DNA from 2 places in the Teredinibacter haidensis genome. Region 2 is predicted to be linked to the other one. Evidence: predicted binding sites of a transcription regulator. Region 2 holds the regulator's gene; the other holds the start of a gene.
What was found. The regulator FNR, encoded in region 2, switches genes on or off when oxygen is low (the NO sensors DNR and NnrR bind a similar motif). The targets are predictions, from matches to a motif close to TTGATNNNNATCAA.
Positions count from the first base shown of each region.

Region 1: pflB (formate C-acetyltransferase) is a predicted target of FNR. The motif match lies at 7,223-7,236, and genes of this name have one in related genera.

Region 1 covers NZ_CP060084.1:4,313,231-4,324,181, reverse strand. The annotation lists gene metF (methylenetetrahydrofolate reductase [NAD(P)H]) at 93-941, shown strand; gene H5715_RS17635 (16S rRNA (uracil(1498)-N(3))-methyltransferase) at 949-1,674, shown strand; gene H5715_RS17630 (hypothetical protein) at 1,762-3,066, shown strand; gene pflA (pyruvate formate-lyase-activating protein) at 3,135-3,929, opposite strand; gene H5715_RS17620 (hypothetical protein) at 3,940-4,362, opposite strand; gene pflB (formate C-acetyltransferase) at 4,682-6,970, opposite strand; gene tfpB (type IV pilus assembly ATPase TfpB) at 7,621-9,396, opposite strand; gene H5715_RS17605 (PhzF family phenazine biosynthesis protein) at 9,477-10,283, shown strand; gene argE (acetylornithine deacetylase) at 10,280-10,951, shown strand, end outside.
Region 2 covers NZ_CP060084.1:1,897,929-1,908,879, reverse strand. The annotation lists gene guaB (IMP dehydrogenase) at 1-1,199, shown strand, start outside; gene guaA (glutamine-hydrolyzing GMP synthase) at 1,301-2,878, shown strand; gene H5715_RS07465 (hypothetical protein) at 3,094-3,327, shown strand; gene H5715_RS07460 (hypothetical protein) at 3,394-3,927, opposite strand; gene H5715_RS20520 (SirB2 family protein) at 4,128-4,499, opposite strand; gene H5715_RS07450 (DUF4202 domain-containing protein) at 4,511-5,113, opposite strand; gene fnr (fumarate/nitrate reduction transcriptional regulator Fnr) at 5,133-5,876, opposite strand; gene H5715_RS07440 (P-loop NTPase family protein) at 6,008-6,850, opposite strand; gene H5715_RS07435 (D-hexose-6-phosphate mutarotase) at 7,154-7,993, opposite strand; gene trhP (prephenate-dependent tRNA uridine(34) hydroxylase TrhP) at 8,003-9,322, opposite strand; gene H5715_RS07425 (glutaminyl-peptide cyclotransferase) at 9,397-10,185, opposite strand; gene H5715_RS07420 (late competence development ComFB family protein) at 10,233-10,574, opposite strand; gene mnmC (bifunctional tRNA (5-methylaminomethyl-2-thiouridine)(34)-methyltransferase MnmC2/FAD-dependent 5-carboxymethylaminomethyl-2-thiouridine(34) oxidoreductase MnmC1) at 10,606-10,951, opposite strand, start outside.

The sequences.
Region 1 (10,951 bases), 2.4 Mb from region 2:
TAGATTTTCTTCGCCCAACCGATATGTCGACATCAAGGCCAAGGTTGGGCTGAGCAAGGCTCAGCCTCAACACAAGCACACGGAATATTGCCATGAGTAACGAAGATAAAGATATCAACCTAAGCTTCGAGTTTTTCCCACCCAAAACGGAGCAAGGCCAGGAAAAGCTTAAAGCGGTTCGCACCCAGCTCAACAAACTGAACCCCGATTTCTTTTCGGTCACCTACGGCGCCGGCGGCTCTACCCGAGACAACACCAAAGGCGTGATTAAAGCCATGCGCGAGGAGGGCTTGCCCGCTGCGCCGCACCTATCTTTTGGTGGTGACCACGAAGAAACCATGTATGAAATGGTCGACGGCTATAAAAGCATTGGAGTCGATCGAATTGTCGCCCTGCGTGGTGACATGCCCTCGGGTATGGGAGCCGCCATGCAAATGGTGTATGCCAATGAATTAGTCGCATTTATCCGCGAAAAATTTGGTAACCATTTTCATCTTTCGGTGGCTGCCTATCCTGAAATTCACCCCGAAGCCAGAAGCTACAGAGAAGATGTCCGCTACTTGAAAGGAAAATTCGATGCGGGTGCAAACAGCGCCATTACCCAGTACTTTTACAATCCCGACGCGTACTTTTATTTTCTGGAAGAATGCGGAAAAGAAGGGATTGATGCACCGATAATTCCCGGCATTATGCCCATTACCAACTATCAAAACCTCGCTCGCTTTAGCGATGCCTGCGGTGCCGAAATTCCGCGCTGGATTCGCAAACGTTTGGACGACTTTAGCGGCAATAACGAAAGCCTAACCTCATTTGCTACCGATCTAGTTACCGAACTGTGTGAAACACTATTGGAAAACGGAGCGCCCGGCTTACATTTTTACACCATGAATCAAATAGAACCTACGCGTTCAATTGTCTTAAACCTCGGCTTGAGCGAATAAATACACTGTGCGTATCCCTCGCATCTACACACCACAAGCCATCACGCCTTCTTCCCTGCTCGAACTGGAAGAAGGTGCTTCCCATCATCTGTTAAAAGTGTTGCGCATGCAGGCTGGACGGGAGCTGATTCTATTTAATAATTCCGGCATTGAATTTCCCGCGGTTATTGAACAATCTGGGAAAAAAATTGCGGTCGTTTCCGTAGGAGAGGAAATACCATTCAATAGAGAGTCTCCCCTTATGACCGAATTGGCCATCGGTATTTCCCGTGGAGACCGTTTCGACTGGGTATTGCAAAAAGCCACGGAACTGGGGGTAACCCGTATTGTGCCGCTTTTTACCGAACGTACTGAAGTAAGATTAAACAACGAACGTTTACTGAAGCGCCAACAACAATGGGAAAAAATTCTTATTGGCGCCTGTGAGCAGTGCCAGCGCAACACGCTGCCCGACCTCCTACCAGCAACACCTTTACAGCATTACCTCGACAACTGTGATACCGACTATAAATTTATTCTTCACCACCGCTCAGAAACTAGGCTCGCTGAATTAAACAAGCCTAGCTCGGTATCACTTCTAATTGGCCCAGAAGGAGGATTGAATAGCGATGAGATATTGCAGGCGGAGGCCCGTGGCTTCACATCATTAGCACTAGGCCCAAGGGTATTGCGTACAGAAACAGCCCCTATCGCAACTCTGGCTATATTCCAAACCCTCTGGGGTGATATATAACAAAATTTTACGCCATTTTACTTTTCTCAATGACTAGACTTGCCATAATCTTTCCTCACTAATGCATTGTCGCAACAAGGAAGAATAATGAAGTTTAAGATTGCTCTAAAATTATTGTTACTGCTGAATTTTACCTTACTGTTCGCCTGTGGCGGTGGTGGGAGTGCAGCTAGAGACGATGGTGGGAACGGGGCCAACACAACTCCTGCCCCCGACGACAGCCTGGAAGATATTCGCCCGGTGCTCGAATCCACCTATAGCGACGTTATCAAAGGTTGTGCTCTCGCCGACACAACTGCGGAGCTGTGTACGCTAAGCACCCTGCCTCTTCTCGGTATGGAAGCCGAAAACCCAAGCATAAACGATATTATGACGCGTGTTCTGGTCTCCCATGATTGGATGGGCACACGTTTTGAGGCTCTGCTAGCCGAATACCCACCCAGTATGCTGCAACTATTTAAGGGCCTCACCGCCATAGTTATCGACGATGACATCCGCCCGGCACACTACCGAAGCGAAACCGGTGCAATTTATCTTGATCCCTTTTATTTGTGGACCAACAACGAAGAAAAAATCACCATCAACCCGAAAGAAGATTACCGCTCAAGCTACTCTGATCCACTCTCTTTCCGGGCCTGGGGACGCTACCTAAAGAACGGCGATTATGCTTTTTCCTATGGTGCACTTGACGACGAAGAGCCTCGCTCTATGCAGGATACGGTCTTGATCAGCGCCCGCCTGCTTATTCACGAACTTGCACACGTAAACGATTTTTTACCACCCAGCAGCTACGACAATATCAACCGCAACTATCTCGTGCTACAGGCCATACAGTCTTTAGTCGATGGGCGCTTATCTGATCGCCTAAGCGAATACAGCCCACTACACTCTGACCTATTAGAGGACCTTGCTAAAGTCATGTTCCATGGGACCACGGCCTCATTTACACAAAAATATATGACTGCTACGGAAGTTGGTGAAGAATTCGAAACGGATGCCGCCGCCGATGCCTATAGTTACAGCAACCAGTTCGAAGACCTAGCCATGTTATTTGAGGTTATTCTGATGAAGTATTACTGGGATTTGGACTATCAGGTGGCATTTGTCGAACCAACCGGCGCCGAGTATTACTGCGATGACTACATCATCGGTTGGGGCGCGTACGGCTGGATTGGAGACACCGACGTGAAAAATCGAGCCCTATTTGTCACAAACGAATTAACGCCAGAGCTTGATCTCTCCATGTTTTACCAAGAGCTAGCGGCTCCGCAGCTCAACCAATCAGGCTCTAACTGGTGTATAGCATCAACCTCAGCAGGGCTTTCAAAGCCAAACAATGTAAGCCAAAGAATGCCCATCAACCCGCGTGACTTCGAAAGGCGGCCTCACTAAGCCTTTATACAAACAAAAAAATAGCCAGCGGATTAAGGCTGGCTATTCACGCTTTCCGCACATAATCATTAGGGTGAAACTACGTTCAGCCCGTAATCCTGTTTAAACATTTCAATAATACCCTTAATCGACTCTCGGCTGGGGGGCTCTACATGTGCCAGAGGATATTCCAGGCCCATCTCCTCCCACTTTGGCTTACCCAAGCGATGATAGGGAAGAATTTCGATTTTCTTCACATTCTTCATCGGCGACAGAAATTTCGCCAACGATCTTAGATCATTTTCCTCATCGGTATAGCCTGGCACGAGCACATGGCGAATCCAGATGGGGTGCTCAATATCGGCGAGAAAACGAGCAAAATTCCGGGGCTTATCATTCCCCACTCCAGTGAGCGCTTCATGTTTAAGCCGATCAATATGCTTGAGATCCAACAGAATTAAATCCGTGTAAGACAGCAGCTCATCCAGCTTTTCACCATAAAGGTGATCGGAGACATAGCCATTAGTATCGAGACAAGTGTGAAAACCTAGCTTTTTTAACTGTTTAAACAACAAGGTAACGAACTCTGGCTGCAGCAAAGCTTCACCACCAGAAACTGTCACACCACCATTCGAGGCCTGCAGAAACGGGCGAAACGGCAATACGCGCTCAACAACTTCCGCAACACTGTATAAGCTGCCTGCACGAAGATCCCAACTATCCCGGTTGTGGCAATATTTACAGCGGAACTGACAACCCTGCATAAACACAACGACACGCAGGCCTGGGCCATCTAACGCGCTGCTGTTCTCAAACGAGTGGATACGACCGAGCATATGCTCTTGGTCAATATCGACAAAATTAATATCTTGAAATCGGTTCATATATAAAAAATTAACAGTGCTCCGGAATCGGCTGTAAATCTGGAGGAACATACTCTGATCGAGATTTTTCCTGCGATATAAGCGCGCGACTATAATGGTTGAACATCACCTCTTTATCCAGTAACCATTTGTTCTGACGAACAAAATCTTCCGAAGACTTGGTATTCTCCGTAAGAGACATAAAGTGACGAATGGCTCTCACCCAGGCAAACGTTAGAGTTTCGTGGTACTGGGATTTATCAATTCCATTTTGCTCCAAAAGACGCAACAAACCATTTCTGATTTTTTGCAGTGCACCATTCACGTCATTCAATACCAGCTCAATATAGGCCAGCCTGACATGTTCTCGGTGATGAAAAGCCGTCACCTCAAGCGTGCTGTTTTCGAAGGCGGATAGGAAGCTTTTATCTATATCTGAAATACAATGCGGCATAGGGGATTCTCCAACGGAGAGTGTATTCGGAATCGCTGTTTTTTTGTTCGAAGTGGATCAAATGGTTGCGAAATTTGGGGCATAGCTGCGCCACAACTCTCAACGGCCAAAGGATACTGTGCACTTTCCCTGTGGCTTCCACGGTGCCTTTACACCGTAAAGGCATACATTCGATATTCAGTGCCCCTCTCGTTACAAAGAAGACGCAAATCAAGTCCATAAAAAACAGGAACCCTTTCGGATTCCTGCTGTTTCTGGATTACTACAATACCATAAAGTTCAGAAGCGGCCACCGAAGCGGCCGACGACATTTAATGCTTTACAGGCTAGCGTGGAAAGTACGACCGATAACATCCTGCTGCTGCTCTTTGGTTAACTTGTTAAAGTTAACCGCATAACCAGAAACACGAATCGTCAGCTGTGGGTACTTTTCAGGGTTATCCATGGCATCCAACAACAACTCTCGGTTCATCACATTAACGTTGATATGATGACCCTTTGCACCGAAGTAACCATCCAAGAGGCCGACCAAGTTACTGGCTTTCTCTTTGGCTTCGTTGCCCAGTGAGTTTGGCACCATGCTCATGGTGTAGGAGATGCCATCTTCAGAATCTTCATACGGAAGCTTGGCAACACTCAACAAGGAGGCCAACGCACCATTCGTGTCACGACCGTGCATAGGGTTCGCACCCGGAGCAAATGGCTCGCCTGCACGACGTCCATCAGGCGTATTACCGGTCTTTTTACCGTAAACCACATTGGATGTGATCGTTAATACAGACTGAGTAGGCTCTGACTCGCGGTAGGTTTCGTTGGAGCGAACATGATCCATAAAACGAGAAACGATATCGCAGGCAATGCTGTCTACACGATCATCGTTGTTACCATATTTAGGGAAATCACCTTCGGTTTCGTAGTCTTTCACCAAGCCATCGTCACCCAGAATTGGCTTAACTTTGGCGTACTTGATAGCACTCAACGAATCAGCAACGATAGACAACCCAGCAATACCACAAGCCAGTGTACGATGCACATCACGATCATGCAGCGCCATTAACGGTGTTTCGTATGCATATTTATCGTGCATAAAATGAATGATATTCAAAGCAGACACATAGGTTTTAGCCAGCCAACTCATATAGTCGTCGAAGCGGGCCATGACCTTGTCGTAATCTAGCACGTCATCAGCCATCACATCGGCTTTTGGACCCACCTGCATACCGGTCTTCTCATCTACACCACCATTAATTGAGTACAGCAGAGTTTTACCCAAATTGGCGCGAGCGCCAAAGAATTGCATTTGCTTACCAATAGGCATAGCAGATACACAGCAGGCAATACCGTAGTCATCACCAAATCTGTCTCGCATTAAATCGTCGTTTTCATACTGAATGGACGAAGTATCGATCGATACCTTGGCGCAATAATCTTTAAAGCCTATAGGCAGGCTTTCAGACCAAAGCACGGTCAGATTAGGCTCTGGTGCTGGCCCCAGGTTGTATAAGGTTTGCAGAACACGGAAAGAACTTTTAGTTACAAGTGCGCGGCCATCAAGCCCCATACCACCGATAGCCTCGGTTACCCAGGTGGGGTCGCCGGAGAACAGTTCGTCATATTCAGGGGTACGCAGGAAGCGAACCAAACGCAGCTTGATAACCAGGTCGTCAATCATTTCCTGAGCGTCGGCTTCAGTAATGCGGCCCGCGTCGATATCACGCTGCATGTAAATATCAAGGAAAGTACTGGTACGACCAAAGCTCATGGCAGCGCCATTCTGAGATTTAACGGCAGCCAGGTATCCAAAGTAAGCCCACTGAACCGCTTCACGGGCGTTTGCCGCCGGACGGCTGATATCAAAACCGTAGCTTTCGGCCATAACTTTAATATCTTCCAACGCGCGCATTTGCTCGGATAGCTCTTCACGCAACAGGATAGTCTTGGCGTTCATGACCCAGGATTCAGTTTCAACTTTTTCGGCTTTCTTGGCTGCAACTAGGAAATTTGTGCCGTAGAGGGCGATACGACGGTAGTCACCAATAATACGACCTCGGCCGTATGCATCGGGCAGACCAGTAATCACGCCCACCTTACGGCAGCGTAGAATTTCTGGAGTGTAGGCATCAAACACGCCGTTGTTGTGAGTTTTACGGTATTTGGTGAACGTTTCCAGAACGTCTGGATTGAGGGATTTGCCGTAAGTTTCGCAGGATGTCTGTACCATTCGAATGCCGCCGTAGGGGACAATCGCACGCTTTAAAGGGGCATCGGTTTGCAAGCCAACAATGACCTCCAGCGCCATATTGATATAACCGGCGTTATGGGAGGTAACAGAAGCGGGTGTATCAACGTCAAAATCCAGAGGGCCACCTTTTTCCTGCTCCGCTTTCAATAATTCGAGCGTTTCTTTCCATAGCTGTTCTGTGCGGTAGGTTGGGCCAGAAAGAAAGGAGTCGTCGCCCTGGTAGGGCTGATAGTTCTGCTGGATAAAATCTCTTACATCGACATTTTCCTGCCAGTTACCGGGGGCAAAATTTTCCCAAGGGTTCGCCAGCGGCACATCTATTGAGTTGGCTGTGTCCTTGCTGGGTATATCCGCTTTAATGTTCATGGAAGCCTCTTTAGATCTCACCGCCTTTTGGGCCGCTATCGATCATGGTTATTTGCCTGATTCAGGCGATTAAAAAAACACGGATATTGCCGCCGCCAACCTACAATGACTCATCATGGAGATCTCTTTTTGGCACGGGGTTCGGCGTTATAAGTATTGAGTTGAAGACTCAAGAACAGCACGACGGATGCAACACCCAAGGGGTTTTAAACTCTTGTTATGGACATTGTACGCCCCTAATCCATACATTGTTTGACATAGATCATACGCCTGGAGGTTCTCACTATTGCAATTTGTTTGGTGAATGCCGGACATCAACAGCATTCGCAATATCTATACATGGGCATCGACACCAGCAATCACGGCCCAATTCTTGCTCTACTTTTTGCTCGCTAGCGGCGTATGAATTCAAGGTTAGGCCCGTAGCATGACACCACATCTTCACCTCCATTCATATACGCAACAAATTCCATACAACCGAAATACTTCATAGCTGTCTCACACAATTTTTTTGCAAGCTATGACTAGCGGAAATTCAAGCTTGGCGGTTGAGCGGAAAGTAACGACGTACATATTGAAAACCGTGCCCTTAATGGCGGCCAGCGCCAAATTAACGCTGAGATAGCTTGGGTTTCTAATCGACCAACAGGTTATTTTTCCGGAGGTGGCGCAACCCTCAGAACCTCTGCCAAGGTGGTTTTCCCCTGGGCAATTTTTTGTGCTCCAGAGAGCCGCAAGGTACGCATTCCTTCACGCATTGCCTGCTGGCGCATTGCCTGCAAATCCAACTCAGCCGTTACATGGGATTGTACGGATTCGCTAAGAGAAAGAATCTCATATATACCCTGACGCCCCAAATAACCCGTATTGCGACACTCAAGGCAGCCCTCGGGCTCGTAGACTACAGCGGGCTTGGCCACTTTCCAGGGCTTAATCAGCATATCCCAATCGGCATTACTAATTTGCGCTTCGCGCTTGCAATGGGGGCAAAGCGTTCGTACCAGTCGCTGGGCCATTACCCCCAATACGGTGGATTTCAACAAATAACTGGGAATACCCAAATCCAACAGGCGAGTAATTGCGGCAGAGGCGTCATTAGTATGCAATGTGGACAACACCAAGTGACCGGTTAATGCCGCCTGTACCGCCATTTGTGCAGTTTCTTTATCCCGGATCTCGCCCACCATAATAATATCCGGGTCTTGCCGCATCAGTGTGCGTATGCCAGAGGCGAAATCGAACTCGATATTGTGCTGTACCTGGGTTTGATTGAACGCCTCTTCCACCATTTCAATAGGGTCTTCAATAGTCGAGACATTAACCTGCTCAGTAGCCAATTGACGCAAGGTAGAATAGAGCGTTGTGGTCTTACCAGAGCCGGTGGGGCCCGTCACCAGCAAAATACCATGCGGCTGTTCGGTCATACCCTGCCAGCGCTTATAATCTTCACCCATTAATCCCAGCTCTTCGAAGGTGCGAAAAAGTACATCGGGATCAAAAATACGCATCACCAGCTTTTCGCCAAAAGCCGTAGGCAGAGTAGACAAACGCAGCTCGGCCTCCATACCGTTCGGCCGTTTTGTTTTTAATCGCCCATCTTGCGGTTTGCGTTTTTCGGCCACATTCATGCGACCGAGAATTTTTAAGCGACTAACAATCGCCGTAGAGACGTTCGCAGGAAATTCGTAGATGCTGTGCAACACCCCATCGATACGAAAGCGCATACGGGAAACTTCTCTGCGCGGTTCAATATGGATATCACTGGCGCGCTGATCAAAGGCGTATTGCAGCAACCAGTCGACAATATTCACCACATGCTGGTCGTTGGCTTCAGGATCTTTCAGCTTGCCCAACTCTAAAAGCTGCTCGAAATTGGCTGCACCGGAGGGCTTGTTGCCACCACCATCTTCTGCGCCGGAAATAGAACGCGCCAGAGAGTAAAACTCAACCCGATAACGTTCGATATCCGAGGGTAGAGCAATCACTCGCTTAATGGGCTGCCTTACCGTTTGCGCCAGCTGGGGCACCCAATCGGTCAAATACGGCTGAGTGACAGCAATAGTAACCACCTCGGCGCTAATACCGACACACAACAAGCCGTGGCGCTTGGCAAACTGATAGGACATTACATCCGAAACCTCAGCCACCGGAACTTTCATCGGATCGATATGGAACATACTTAACCCACACTTTTGTGCCATCCACTCGGCTAGGTGTGTTTCATCCAATTTTTTACCGGGGTTACGCAAATCATCCAAAGCCTCCGACGCAATATAGCTAAGCGGGGGCATCATGGTTTGCTCCCGGGTACGATGGGCCCCCGTCAGCAAATTAGCTTCTTCCCTGGGCACAATTCCCTCATCGGCAAGATTTAGTAAAATGGATCGTAAATCCAGTGAGCGTTCGGCAACAAAATCTGATTTCATGTTCACACAGGTATTATCATTAGTTTGAGACGATTGTAGCTGTTTTTCCGGATCCAATAATAGCAACAGGAGCAAAGCCCATGGAGTTTACCTTTTACCAGATCGATGCATTTACTAATAATACTTTTGGCGGAAACCCGGCAGCGGTGTTCGTTTTAGACAGCTGGCTTAGCGAAAATCAGATGCAGGCCATTGCAGGCGAGATGAACTTATCCGAAACAGCCTTTGTTGGCCCAACTGACGAAAAGGGTGCTAACTACGCTATACGGTGGTTTACCCCCACCGTTGAGATCGAACTCTGCGGTCACGCCACACTCGCATCGGCTCATGTTTTGTTTAAATATCTGGGCTTCAGCCATAAACAGATTAACTTCCACTCCATGAGTGGCATTCTCAGCTGTGAGATTAACAGAGAGCAGCAGCTCCAGCTCGACTTCCCAGCTCAATTGCTTGACCCTATCGCCATTGACCCCCAGCTTGAAAAAGCCTTAGGCTCATTGCCTGCCAAGGCAATGGCCAACGACAAGCGTCTGCAGCTCGTGTACGAAAGCAGTGCTCAGATACTCGAATTGCAGCCGGATTCAAGCCTGCTCAAGAAATTTCCACAATTTGGAATCTGCTGCACAGCACCTGGAACAGGGGATCACAAAGATGTAGATTTTGTCTGCCGATTTTTTGCTCCAGCAGCAGGTATTGACGAAGATCCTGTAACCGGCTCTGCCTACACATCACTTGTGCCATACTACGCGGACACGCTAAACAAACAGACATTCAACGCCCGTCAACTCTCAAGCAGGGGTGGCGAACTAAAACTCACACGGGTGAACGACCGGATAAAAATTGCAGGCGAAGCGGTTACCGTGATCAAAGGCACCTTTTATTTATGATAGACACTCAGCTTTTTAGCCATCGACTCGGCCAGCTGATAGCCTTGCCCTCGGTAAGCTGTACCTCGCCAAAACTCGACATGAGCAATCGCCCCGTGGTTGAGCTACTCGCCAACTGGCTCAGCCCCCTGGGTTTCGATATTGAGTTGATGGAGGTTGCGGATGGCAAGGCCAATCTGATCGCGACGCTGGGCTCAGGCTCCGGCGGCCTGGTACTCGCAGGCCATACAGACACGGTGCCCTGCAACCCCGAACGCTGGCAACAGGACCCTTTCACCCTGGAAGAGCGAGACAACCGTTTCTACGGTTTGGGGGCAACCGATATGAAGGGCTTCTTCCCCGTCGTGCTCGCTGCACTGGATGCCCTTAAGGGCAGTTTAAATAGGCTTCAGCAACCCCTGATCATACTGGCCACTTCTGACGAAGAGTCCTCCATGAATGGTGCCCGCGCACTGGCCCTCGCCGGCCGCCCAAAGGCCCGTTATGCCGTTATCGGTGAGCCAACCGGTATGAGGCCTATTCGTATGCACAAGGGTATTATGATGGAAGCGGTTCGAATTCAGGGGCTTGCCGGTCACTCATCCGATCCTAGCTTGGGGCACAACGCCCTGGAAACCATGCATGCGGTGATGAGCGAGCTGCTGAACTTCCAAAACCAGCTAAAAGAA
Region 2 (10,951 bases):
TGGTGAAGGATCCAATTACCATTGAATCCTCTGCGACAATCAATGATCTAATCAAGCTTACTCGTAAGCACCGAATCTCTGGTGTACCAGTGCTTGAGAACGGAGATCTGGTGGGTATTGTTACTGGTCGCGACGTTCGCTTTGAAACCAACCTGGATCAGCGGGTCGCTAGCATTATGACCCCTCGTGATAAGCTCGTAACCGTAAAAGAGGGGACCAGCGTCAGTCAGGCGCAGGCTTTACTGCACAAGCATCGTATTGAGAAGGTTCTGGTTGTTAACGACAGTTTTGATCTCTGCGGTTTGATCACAGTGAAAGATATTAACAAAGCGGAAACCTATCCCAGTGCCTGTAAAGATATCGACGGTAGTTTGCGCGTAGGTGCATCCGTTGGCACCAGCCCGGACACCGATGACAGGGTTGCAGCACTGGTAGAAGCCGGTGTGGATGTGTTGGTTGTAGATACCGCTCACGGTCATTCCAAAAACGTTCTTGACCGTGTGCGCAAGATTAAACAGGACTACCCCGATGTGCAGGTGATCGGTGGGAACATCGCCACACCTGAAGCTGCTCTGGCACTGGTAGAGGCCGGTGCAGATGGCGTAAAAGTGGGCATTGGTCCTGGTTCTATTTGCACGACGCGCATCGTTACCGGTGTAGGAGTTCCACAAATATCTGCTATTGCCAATGTCGCCTCAGCTCTCAAAGATACGGGCGTCCCCGTAATTGCTGATGGTGGTATCCGCTTCTCGGGTGATGTTGCCAAAGCGCTCGTAGCAGGCGCCCATGTGATTATGATTGGTTCTATGTTTGCGGGTACAGAAGAAGCTCCGGGTGAAGTGGAGTTATATCAGGGGCGAACTTACAAGTCCTATCGTGGAATGGGTTCGCTGGGGGCGATGTCTAAGACGCAGGGTTCGTCTGACCGTTATTTCCAGGATTCCAGCCAGGGTATGGAAAAGTTGGTGCCAGAAGGTATTGAAGGGCGTGTTCCCTACAAAGGCCCGCTTTCGGCCATTGTTCATCAGTTGATGGGTGGCGTGAGAGCCGCTATGGGCTACACCGGTTCGATCGATATTGAGGTTATGCGTACACTGCCAGAATTTGTCAGGGTGACTTCGGCAGGTATGGGTGAAAGCCATGTTCACGATGTGAGCATTACTAAAGAAGCGCCAAACTACCCGGTTTCCGGGCGCTAACCATAGCGCAGGCGAGCGAGCCTATACTTCGTATATATAACAGCCTGTGAGCTTATCTCACGGGCTGTGTCTTTTTCTCCGTTCACATTGATGAGCAAGCCATGACTCAAAATATCCATTCCCAGCGCGTCCTTATTCTCGACTTTGGTTCCCAGTACACCCAGCTGATTGCGCGAAGAGTGCGTGAAATTGGCGTGTATTCTGAAATTCGTGCCTTTGATATGAGTGAAGACGAAATTCGTGAATATGCTCCGAAGGCAATTATTTTGGCGGGTGGCCCTGAGTCGGTTACCGCGGGAGAATCTCCCAGAGCGCCAGAGATTGTTTTTACTTTGGGTGTTCCCGTACTTGGGATTTGTTATGGCATGCAGACCATGGCCATCCAGCTAGGGGGGCAGGTAGAGTCCTCGGATCTACGAGAGTTTGGTTACGCGCAGGTTAAGATCGAGAGTAAAAACCAACTGTTTCACGATATTAAGGATCATGTCGATAACGATGGTGGCTCCCTGTTGGATGTCTGGATGAGCCACGGTGATAAAGTTTCTGAAATGCCGGAGGGTTTTAGCTTGATGGCTTCCACTGAAACTTGTGCCATTGCCGGAATGGCCTATGAGGCAAAAGGCTTCTACGGCATTCAATTCCACCCAGAAGTAACCCACACACTTCAAGGTACACGCATATTTGAACATTTTGTGCTGGAACTGGCGGGCTGTGAACCTTTGTGGACCGCAGCGAATATCGTTGAAGATGCGATTCTGCGCGTTAAGGATATGGTGGGAGGGGACAAGGTGCTGCTTGGGCTCTCTGGCGGCGTGGACTCCTCTGTTGTGGCGGCATTGCTGCATCGGGCCATTGGCGATCAGCTGACCTGTGTGTTTGTGGATAACGGATTGCTGCGTAAGAATGAAGGCGATCAGGTAATGGATATGTTCGCCAAAAATATGGGCGTTAAGGTTATCCGAGCACAATCTGAAGATTTGTTCCTTGGTAAGCTTGTGGGCGTTGACGATCCTGAGGAAAAGCGCAAAGTTATAGGCAACACCTTTATTGAGGTCTTTGATGATGAGGCGACCAAATTAACCGATGTTAATTGGTTGGCACAGGGCACCATTTACCCAGATGTAATCGAGTCAGCTGCGGGTAAAACTGGAAAAGCGCACGTTATTAAGAGTCATCACAACGTTGGTGGTCTGCCAGATGATATGAAGATGGCGTTGATTGAGCCGCTTCGAGAGCTCTTTAAAGATGAGGTGAGGAAAATAGGGTTAGAGTTAGGCCTTCCCTACGATATGGTTTACCGCCATCCATTTCCTGGGCCCGGTTTGGGTGTTCGTATTTTGGGTGAAGTTAAAAAGGATTATGCCGATATCCTGCGTGAGGCCGATGCTATCTTTATTGAAGAATTGCATGAATTCGGTTGGTACCATAAAACTAGTCAGGCCTTTGCGGTGTTTTTGCCGGTGAAATCAGTTGGTGTAGTTGGGGACGGACGGCGCTATGAATGGGTGATAGCATTGCGAGCAGTGGAAACTGTGGATTTTATGACAGCGCGATGGGCGCATTTACCTTATGAGCTTTTAGAACGTGTATCCGGCCGAATTATCAATGAAATAGCGGGTGTTTCGCGTGTAACGTACGACGTGTCCAGTAAGCCGCCTGCCACAATCGAGTGGGAGTAGTCAATAATATGCGGTACTTGTAGGCCCTGTAGAGTAAGGAAACATTAGCATAAATCAATTTTTAGTAGAGATTATTCAGTAAACGCTATAGAGTTCATATTTTCTTACGAAATTTTATGTTTGTTGCTGATTACAGATGTTTGGACTGTTTCGTAGGTATCTTTACTTTTGGGTAAAGAAAGTGTTGTACCGAGTTACTGATAGAGGATGACCAAATGGATTTTGATGCTTGGAACGTCGACTTGGAAAGTTTGTCAGCATTCCATATAACTGGTTTTAGGATTTCGATTGAGGGCAGCCCGCTGCAACCCCTAGGGGTGTCGCCGAGCCATTTCCCTGATGGAATGTCTGCGGTTGATCAGGCTCGCCTGTTGCGCTGCGGAATGAAGGCTATAAAAAAAGCGGCGCAGGAGGTAATACAAGGAGAGAAATTAGCCCAAGTTCATTAATAGAATTTTGATAGATAAAACACAGGCGCCCAAGGGGCGCCTGTGTTTTATCTAAAGACCGTTTTTCTAACGGGTAACATAACGACCCTTAAGGTGCATTAGTGTTTTGTGCTCATCAACATTTATTAATAGCTTTTCGAAGCGCTCATTAATAATGGAGCTTGAATCCTGACCCATTTCGCTTGAGTAGGTAACACCAGAAATTAAATCATCCAGTTCTTTTGTAACTGCGTCCATAGAGGCGAAGATCTGATTAGTTGTTTTCTTATTGTCAAATATGCGGCCTTTACCGGTCAGTTGCAGATAGTTATCGCATTCTTGCAGCCATTCTTTGCGCTGGACTATGTAGTGCTTAATGTTGCGCATTCCACCTTTGTAACGCGTGTCGAAATGTTGGTTTCTGTATTTGTCTAGGCTGTCCATGGATGAAGACATAAAATCTACAATGGTGTCATCACAGTGTTTCCACGTTAAATAAGTTGGAAAGCTGATATTGGCTTTTACTTCTGCTTTTTCTTTTAGGCACTGTTCATCACAGCCGACTGCGGCATTTGCGATTGTTATTAAGACAAGCAGGCAAACTGAGAGTGATTTTTTCATTACTAATGTCCCCTATAATATGCCAATAATTATTAGTCATTTGTATGGCGCTTAATCCAATTAAAATGTTCTCCACAAGTTATGTCAAGTAAACGTGAACCAGTTCCTTGTGCGGAAATTCGTTTCAGAGCATTGGTTGCTCCTTAGGTATGCCTAAAATAATACTTAAGGATGGCTTACAGGCTAGATGTGATGTAGGTTTAAGAAAAGTTGGGCTTATAAGCTGCGAGTATTGCTATAGAAGCGTAAGTGATAATAGATACACTAAGCAGTGCAAATCGGTCTAAATTGGCTTTTGTCGTTTTTAGGGTTAAAAACCCTAAGCAAATGTATGTTAGAAGCAAGGTAAGTTTTACTGTAAACCAGTAAAAGGCATTCAGCGGGTAGCCAATGGCCGTTGCCATGGTTATGCCAGTGATGAAGAGTGCTGTATCATTTAGGTGGGGCATTAGTTTGACTGCCCGATTTTGGAGAAACTCTGGCTTATATGTCAGCCACAACACTCTGGTTATAAACCCAAAGATACTGGTTACGGCGAAGGCAATATGAAAATATTTAAGATAAAGCAGCATTTTATCGGCTTTTACGCGGTTCCCAACGCTTTTGTCACGAGAGAGAGCAGGTCTTGCGGTAGAGGAAGCTTTAGTGCCGCTTGATGCCCTGTGTCAGACATCTTTTTCCAGGTTTTCTGGATGACATCAATAAGTTTCTCTTCTTGATGTTTTGCAGTGAAATCCGCCAGGTAATACTGTAAGAACACAAGGCAGATAACGTCTTCTAATGTTTGCGTTTCTGCGTCCTGTCTTAGCTGGCGTTTCTGTACGAGAAATTTTACTCGTTCGCAGGCGTCCTCGGCATAGCCGACCTCCATCATAAGCTCCACAACCCTGTTGGCATGAAAGAGGGAGAGTTCTGCTCGCCATTTCTTGTATCCCGCGCGACCTTCCGGGTAATTACTTCTTGGTGATTTCCAGCGTTCAATATGTTGTGCTCGAGCGGCAATTTGCAGATGTTCAGATGCTTCTGGAGCGAACAGGGAAAGCTGCTCAGACATACGCTGCCCGTACAGTAACTCCTTAGCGACTAGTTGTTCGCTGGAGGGGCAGGCTTCTTGGTTGGGATCGAGAGCGTTGGCCTCGTCTATTTTTTCCAGAACGAGGCTTAAGTGATTATGTGGTTCAGTCATACGGGCTTATGTGCGCTGCTTATTCAATGGACACTGAGGAGATGTTTTGTAGTGCATCCATGTCGGAAATGATGACATGCTTTTTATCCAGCAAAATCACCTCTTGCTTGTGCAAGCGGCTAAGAACACGGCTAACGGTTTCGATAGTTAAGCCGAGGTAGTTGCCAATATCCGAGCGGGACATGGGGAGGTAGAATTCTTTGGCTGAAAGGCCACGATTATGGTTGCGGGTCGATATGCTTAGCAATAAAGAGGCAATTCTTTCGTCGGCACTGTTTTTACTTAGCAGCGTTATTAGTTGCTGCTCTTGAGTGATTTCCTTGCTCATCAACTGAAAGAAGCGGCGCTGGAGATTAGGTACCTGTGCGCTCAACTCTTCGAGGCGGCTAAAAGGAATCTCGCATACAGCAGAGGTTTCCAGGGCAGTAGCGGAGTTGGTGTGGTGGTTGGAGGCTAAGCCGTCCATACCTATGATTTCACCAGGGAGGTAGAAACCTGTTACTTGTTCTTGCCCATCCTGAGTAACCTTTACGGTTTTTACTGCACCGGAGCGCAAGGCATAGACAGAGCGGAAAGGCTCTCCAGCATGATAAACATGATCCGATTTCTGTACGGGGCGTCCTCGTTGAATAATGTCGTCCAATTTTGTGATGTCATCAACGTGCAGGCTGATCGGCAGGCAGATAGCGGCCAGGCGGCACTCGGCGCAATTAACTTGCGGATTATGGTGGCACTGATGATTTGCAAAAGATTGCGGAGGCATATCGTTTTCCACTGCTTATAAGTAACAAGGCGCTACAGTATATAGGAAAACCTGGGCAATGGCTCCGCTTCGGGATCGAAAATTGTGTAGGGAAGACTTAGAGTCTTGACTGCTGCTGCTTTAGGGACTCATCAAAGGCTCAGTGGACCTGGGTTTACGGGCAGTTGCCCAGCATTCAAGGCGCTTAAGTAACGCTGAGGGCTGCAGAAGTTCTGTAATACCAGGTTCTGTAGGTGGCTAGTTCCCTCTACTCCCATATTGATGCAATCGTCTATCTGCTCATGCTCACCGTCGAATATGATGCTTCCATTGGTTTCTAGCTCTTGATTCAATAGTTTGGGGCGATAACCAATGTAGATGTAGTCTGGCGAAATACGTTTTTTTACCTCAATGACATGCTCACGGAGGTCGTCCAGGCAGTCAGCATCGTGAATTTGGATGCCGATTCCGGAGTACGCATATTGGCGAATAAGGCTGGTAACCATTTCCAGACGCGGTAAGTCTTCCAGATCATCTCGGCTAAGAACAATTTGGTAATGGTTGAAACCTAACCCCTTTAACAGCGCAACATGGTCACTATTGATTTCACCGATTTTTGTGGCCACACGATGGCAGCGCTTACCGGATTCAGCGAGTGAGAAATGCGACGCCAGCGCGTGCATAATTTCGGTTAGCTCGTAAGGTTGTAGGTTCTGAAAGGGGTAACATAAAAGCAAAGCATCTACAGAACGATGACCGATTGCATCGGCCCATAACTGTACTTCTTTGCTTACGAGTTGGCCTGCTGTGCAGGAGGTTTCCAGTTCATTTATCCAGGCGAACGCGTTCCCATCAATGCAGATGTTAATTGGTCGAATCGGGTGCCGACGAAAGTTTTCGAGCAGGCGATTAGCCTCTAATTCCGTTACTTTCTTTTGCCGACGAATGAGCGTCGGATGTTCGGCAATATTGGATGTTCGTTCATTGTTTTGCATGGAAACAGTCTAGTAGGTGACTGTATTGTCGTATTGATGGAAATCAACGGTAATGGACGCAATAATTGGGCTCAGATCAGGAGTTGTAGGAAAAGTTTATTTAGCGAAGAAACTTGGGATATTGCTGCGGATCGATCATCTATCGAGGGAAAATATTGACAGTAGCTTGTTGGAAAACGATTTGTGTTGTCCGAGAGGCTTAGGCGTGGCTTTTAGAATGTCTTTATAAGGTTCGCATTTGCGCCTGTTTTTCCAGGCGCAGTGGGTCTTAGAAGCTTTGTTCAGCGGCTTGTAAGGGGGTTGTTATTCGACTGTAATTGCCTGACCTACGCGGATGGTTTCACCGGGGTCGATTATGATATCTGTGGTGTTCGCGGCTTCAAAGCATAGAAATTCATTCTCACCATCCTGGTGAACATCCGCCATATTACGGGCATCTTCAATTCCCGGATTCCACAGAACCCAGTGTTGAGAACCGGTTTTTTTAATGTTGATGGTGCGATCAAATTTCTTGTCGTAAAGGCTGGCGTTTTCGTCATTCAAATAAATGCGATCAATCGGTCCGGTATAGGATTCGTCGCCTTTGTCTACAAGTTGAGTCTCCCCTGTAATAGCGTTTTCGAAAAATGAATTAGTTAGCGCGGGCGCTTCGATATTTTCCGGGTGGCTTACCTGAAAATAGTTGTGCAGTGCATAGGCAAAGCAGAGCGGCTTTTCTGTATCGTTAGTGATGATCAGCGTTTGCTTTAATTCTTTTCCCAGCTCCAGTTTCATTTCGATTTTGCTGGGGTGGGGCCAGGGGTTTTCGTCGTCGCTTAGTTTAATGCCCAGCGTGAGTTTTGTTGTACTGCAATCTTCTTGGTAGGAATCGAGCTGCCAATTGCGTGTGCGAACTAGTCCGTGACGCCCTTTGTCTCCGGCGGGGCCGAACCAAGGCCAGCAAATGGGAATACCGCCCCGTAGAGCGGTATTCCCATCGTAATTTGCGCTCTCGCTCATCCATAATACGGGCTTTTGTCCGGAGGGCTGCCAGTGCAAAATGTGGCCGCCAAACAAGCTGACTTCTGCACTGCAGGAAGCGTTATCGATCTGAAGAATATCTAATTCGCCGCGGCGAATCGTATGGGGAACGTCGTCTGACATGCAGGCTCTCTATAAATGGCGCATAAGCATAGCGTAGCCGCCGGATTCATTCAAAGGTAATTCTGGCGCCTGTATCTTTACGATATGGCCCGAGCCCGGTGCAACATCAATTGCGCCGCCACTCTCTTTTTCCAGGGTGCTGATATTGAATGAAATATTGCCCTGGGGCGTGATCAGTTCGACGGCATTACCGATTTCAAAACGGTTTTTCACATCCAGGGTTAACCAGCCACTTTGAGCGTCGTAGGCAATAGCTTCAGCGACGAACTGCTGTGAGCTGTTGCCTGAAGCGCCTTGTTCGTAGTTCTGATATTCACTCGGAACGTGGCGTCGGTAGAAGCCTTCTGTGTAGCCACGATTGGCTAGGTGCTCCAGTTCTGTCATTAAACTCATATCGAACTTTTTACCGGCTTCAGCTTCGTCAATGGCGCGACGGTAGATTTGTGCGGTGCGAGCGGCGTAGTAATGGGATTTGGTTCGCCCTTCAATTTTGAGAGATTTTACGCCCATTTTGACCAGTCGTTCTACATGTTGAACAGCGCGTAAGTCTTTCGAGTTCATAATGTAGGTGCCATGCTCATCTTCGTAAGCGGGCATATATTCTCCGGGGCGGCTTTTCTCTTGCAAAAGAACTGGTTGTACTTCGTCAGGTGTCCAGGTTGATGGCGGTGCTGAATCTACGGCAATTAAGTCGCCGGTTTCAGTTTCCTTGGCCTCATGGGAATTGTACTCCCAGCGGCAGGAGTTGGTGCATGCCCCCTGATTTGAGTCCCGATGAGTCATATACCCGGATAGCAAGCAGCGGCCGGAGTAGGCGATACATAAAGAGCCGTGGACAAAAACCTCCAGCTCCACATCCGGGCACTGCTGGCGAATTTCTTCTACTTCTTCAATTGATAGCTCTCGCGACAATATTACTCGCTCAATACCCTGCGAGGCCCAGAACTTAACGGTTGCGTAGTTTACCGCATTCGCTTGAACGCTGAGATGAACGGGTTGGTCGGGCCAGGTTTCCCGCACCATCATAATCAGCCCAGGGTCGGACATAATTAATGCGTCCGGCTTCATGGCAATAACCGGTTCTAGGTCGCGTAGATAGGTGCGAACCTTATCATTGTGGGGGGCAAGATTACTCGCCAAATAGAATTGCTTGCCTTGACCGTGGGCTTCCTCTATGGCAGAAGCGAGGTTCTCAATTTTATTGAATTCGTTATTGCGTACGCGAAGGCTGTAGCGTGGTTGGCCTGCGTAAACTGCGTCCGCTCCATAGGCGAAGGCATAGCGCATGCTTTTCAGGGTGCCGGCAGGCGAAAGAAGTTCGGTGCTCATAAATTGTACTCAAATTCAAATAGTCGCGCATTGTAAGCTCTCGCGGGCAGGATACAAGAGCGAATGATTATTTTTTACTTTTCCCGTATTTCGATAAGATAGCGCAGGGGCCAGTTTTTGCCTGTAATCCAAAAGGCATTCCTCTCGGCATCGAAGGCGATACCGTTAAGTACCTTGTCCCGGTCACCGGCTAGAGACGGAGGAACTAGCTCGTTGAGGTTGAGAGTTCCCAGTATTTTTCCGCTCTGGGGATCAATCGTATAGATCCAGTTGGTTTGCCAGCGATTGGCCCACAGCCGACCCTGAGCAAATTCGAGTTCGTTCAAACGATCGATTCTTTCACCGCTGGCGGGATTAGTAACCTCTAAAACCTTGAGGGAAGAGAAGTTCTTTGGGTTGCGCTGCGTGATCCTATGGCTGCCGTCGCTTGTAAACAACGAGCTATCGTTATGAGCGATTCCCCATCCCTCACCTTTATAGGACTGTGTTTTTCTTACTTTAAGGGTGTCGGGGTCGAGCACAAAAACGACACCCGCTTTCCAGCTTAGCAAGTAGAGGTCTCTATCGTGGAGGGTGATGCCCTCTGCAAATATCTGCGCGGGCAATTTTGCCTGTTTCAGGGTTTGCCCTGTTGCGGCGTTGTAAATACGGATAAATGAACGGTTGAAGTGACCGCTACTTTCAATAAGGTTGCCATTTTTTAGCTCAAGCCCCTGAGTAAACAGCAGCGGATCGTGGGGAAGGGTATGAATAATTTTGTAGTTTAGGCTTTTGGGTGTTTCGCTGAAGCCTGTGCTGGAGAGGACAAACAATAGCAAAGCTAGCAGGGTGCAGACTGCTTTAGTGTTGAAATTGGTGGTCATAGAAGATAGGAGCCGTTGGCGTTATTGTATTTCGCCATTCTACCCAATTAGCTTTCGTCTTGTTTAGTCTCTTCCGCATCCGTTGTGTGCAGCGCTTCACGACTGAGTACGTAGTCCACCGCGTCGTTGACGGCAAGGGCAACTTTGTCAGACATTTCCTCAAGCTCGGCAGGCGAGAGAAAGAAGGTCATATCGACATCGTGGCGCACGTATCTTGGAGGCAGGCGATTGAGTGCGACACAGGTCACGTCCGCCATAAATTCAGCGTCCTGGTTGGCCCGATCGTTGGCGCGTAATAGTTGGGAGATGACCAAGTGTTCGTAATAGTTGTGGACGCTGTCCTGTGCGGAAATAAGCTCTCCACGATGTCTGCCGGCTCCAAGGAGCATAGTACTTCCCTCTTAGTGTTGTTTGTTACCCTTAGATTGTAGACGTTTTATCGCGTATAAGGTCGCGAATCAGGAATCTTGCTGGGTGTAGGTGGGTATAGAGGTCTTGATCAATAGGGAGAGGCTCCCCTAATAATAGATTGGCGAGCAGTTCGGCTGCAAGAGGACCGTAAGCCAGGCCGCGGGAACCGAGCCCCAGAATAGCGTAGAGACCGGGGTGACCGCTGCCGGGTAGTTCTATTTGGGCATTGGCTCTGTGGCGCAGTTTTTCGAAATCGATCAACATATTCTTCGCGTTGGGTACTGGGCCGACAACGGGGAAGTAGTCTGGCGTTGTCGTACGAAAGCCGACGCGACCACCAAGCTGAAGATCGCAG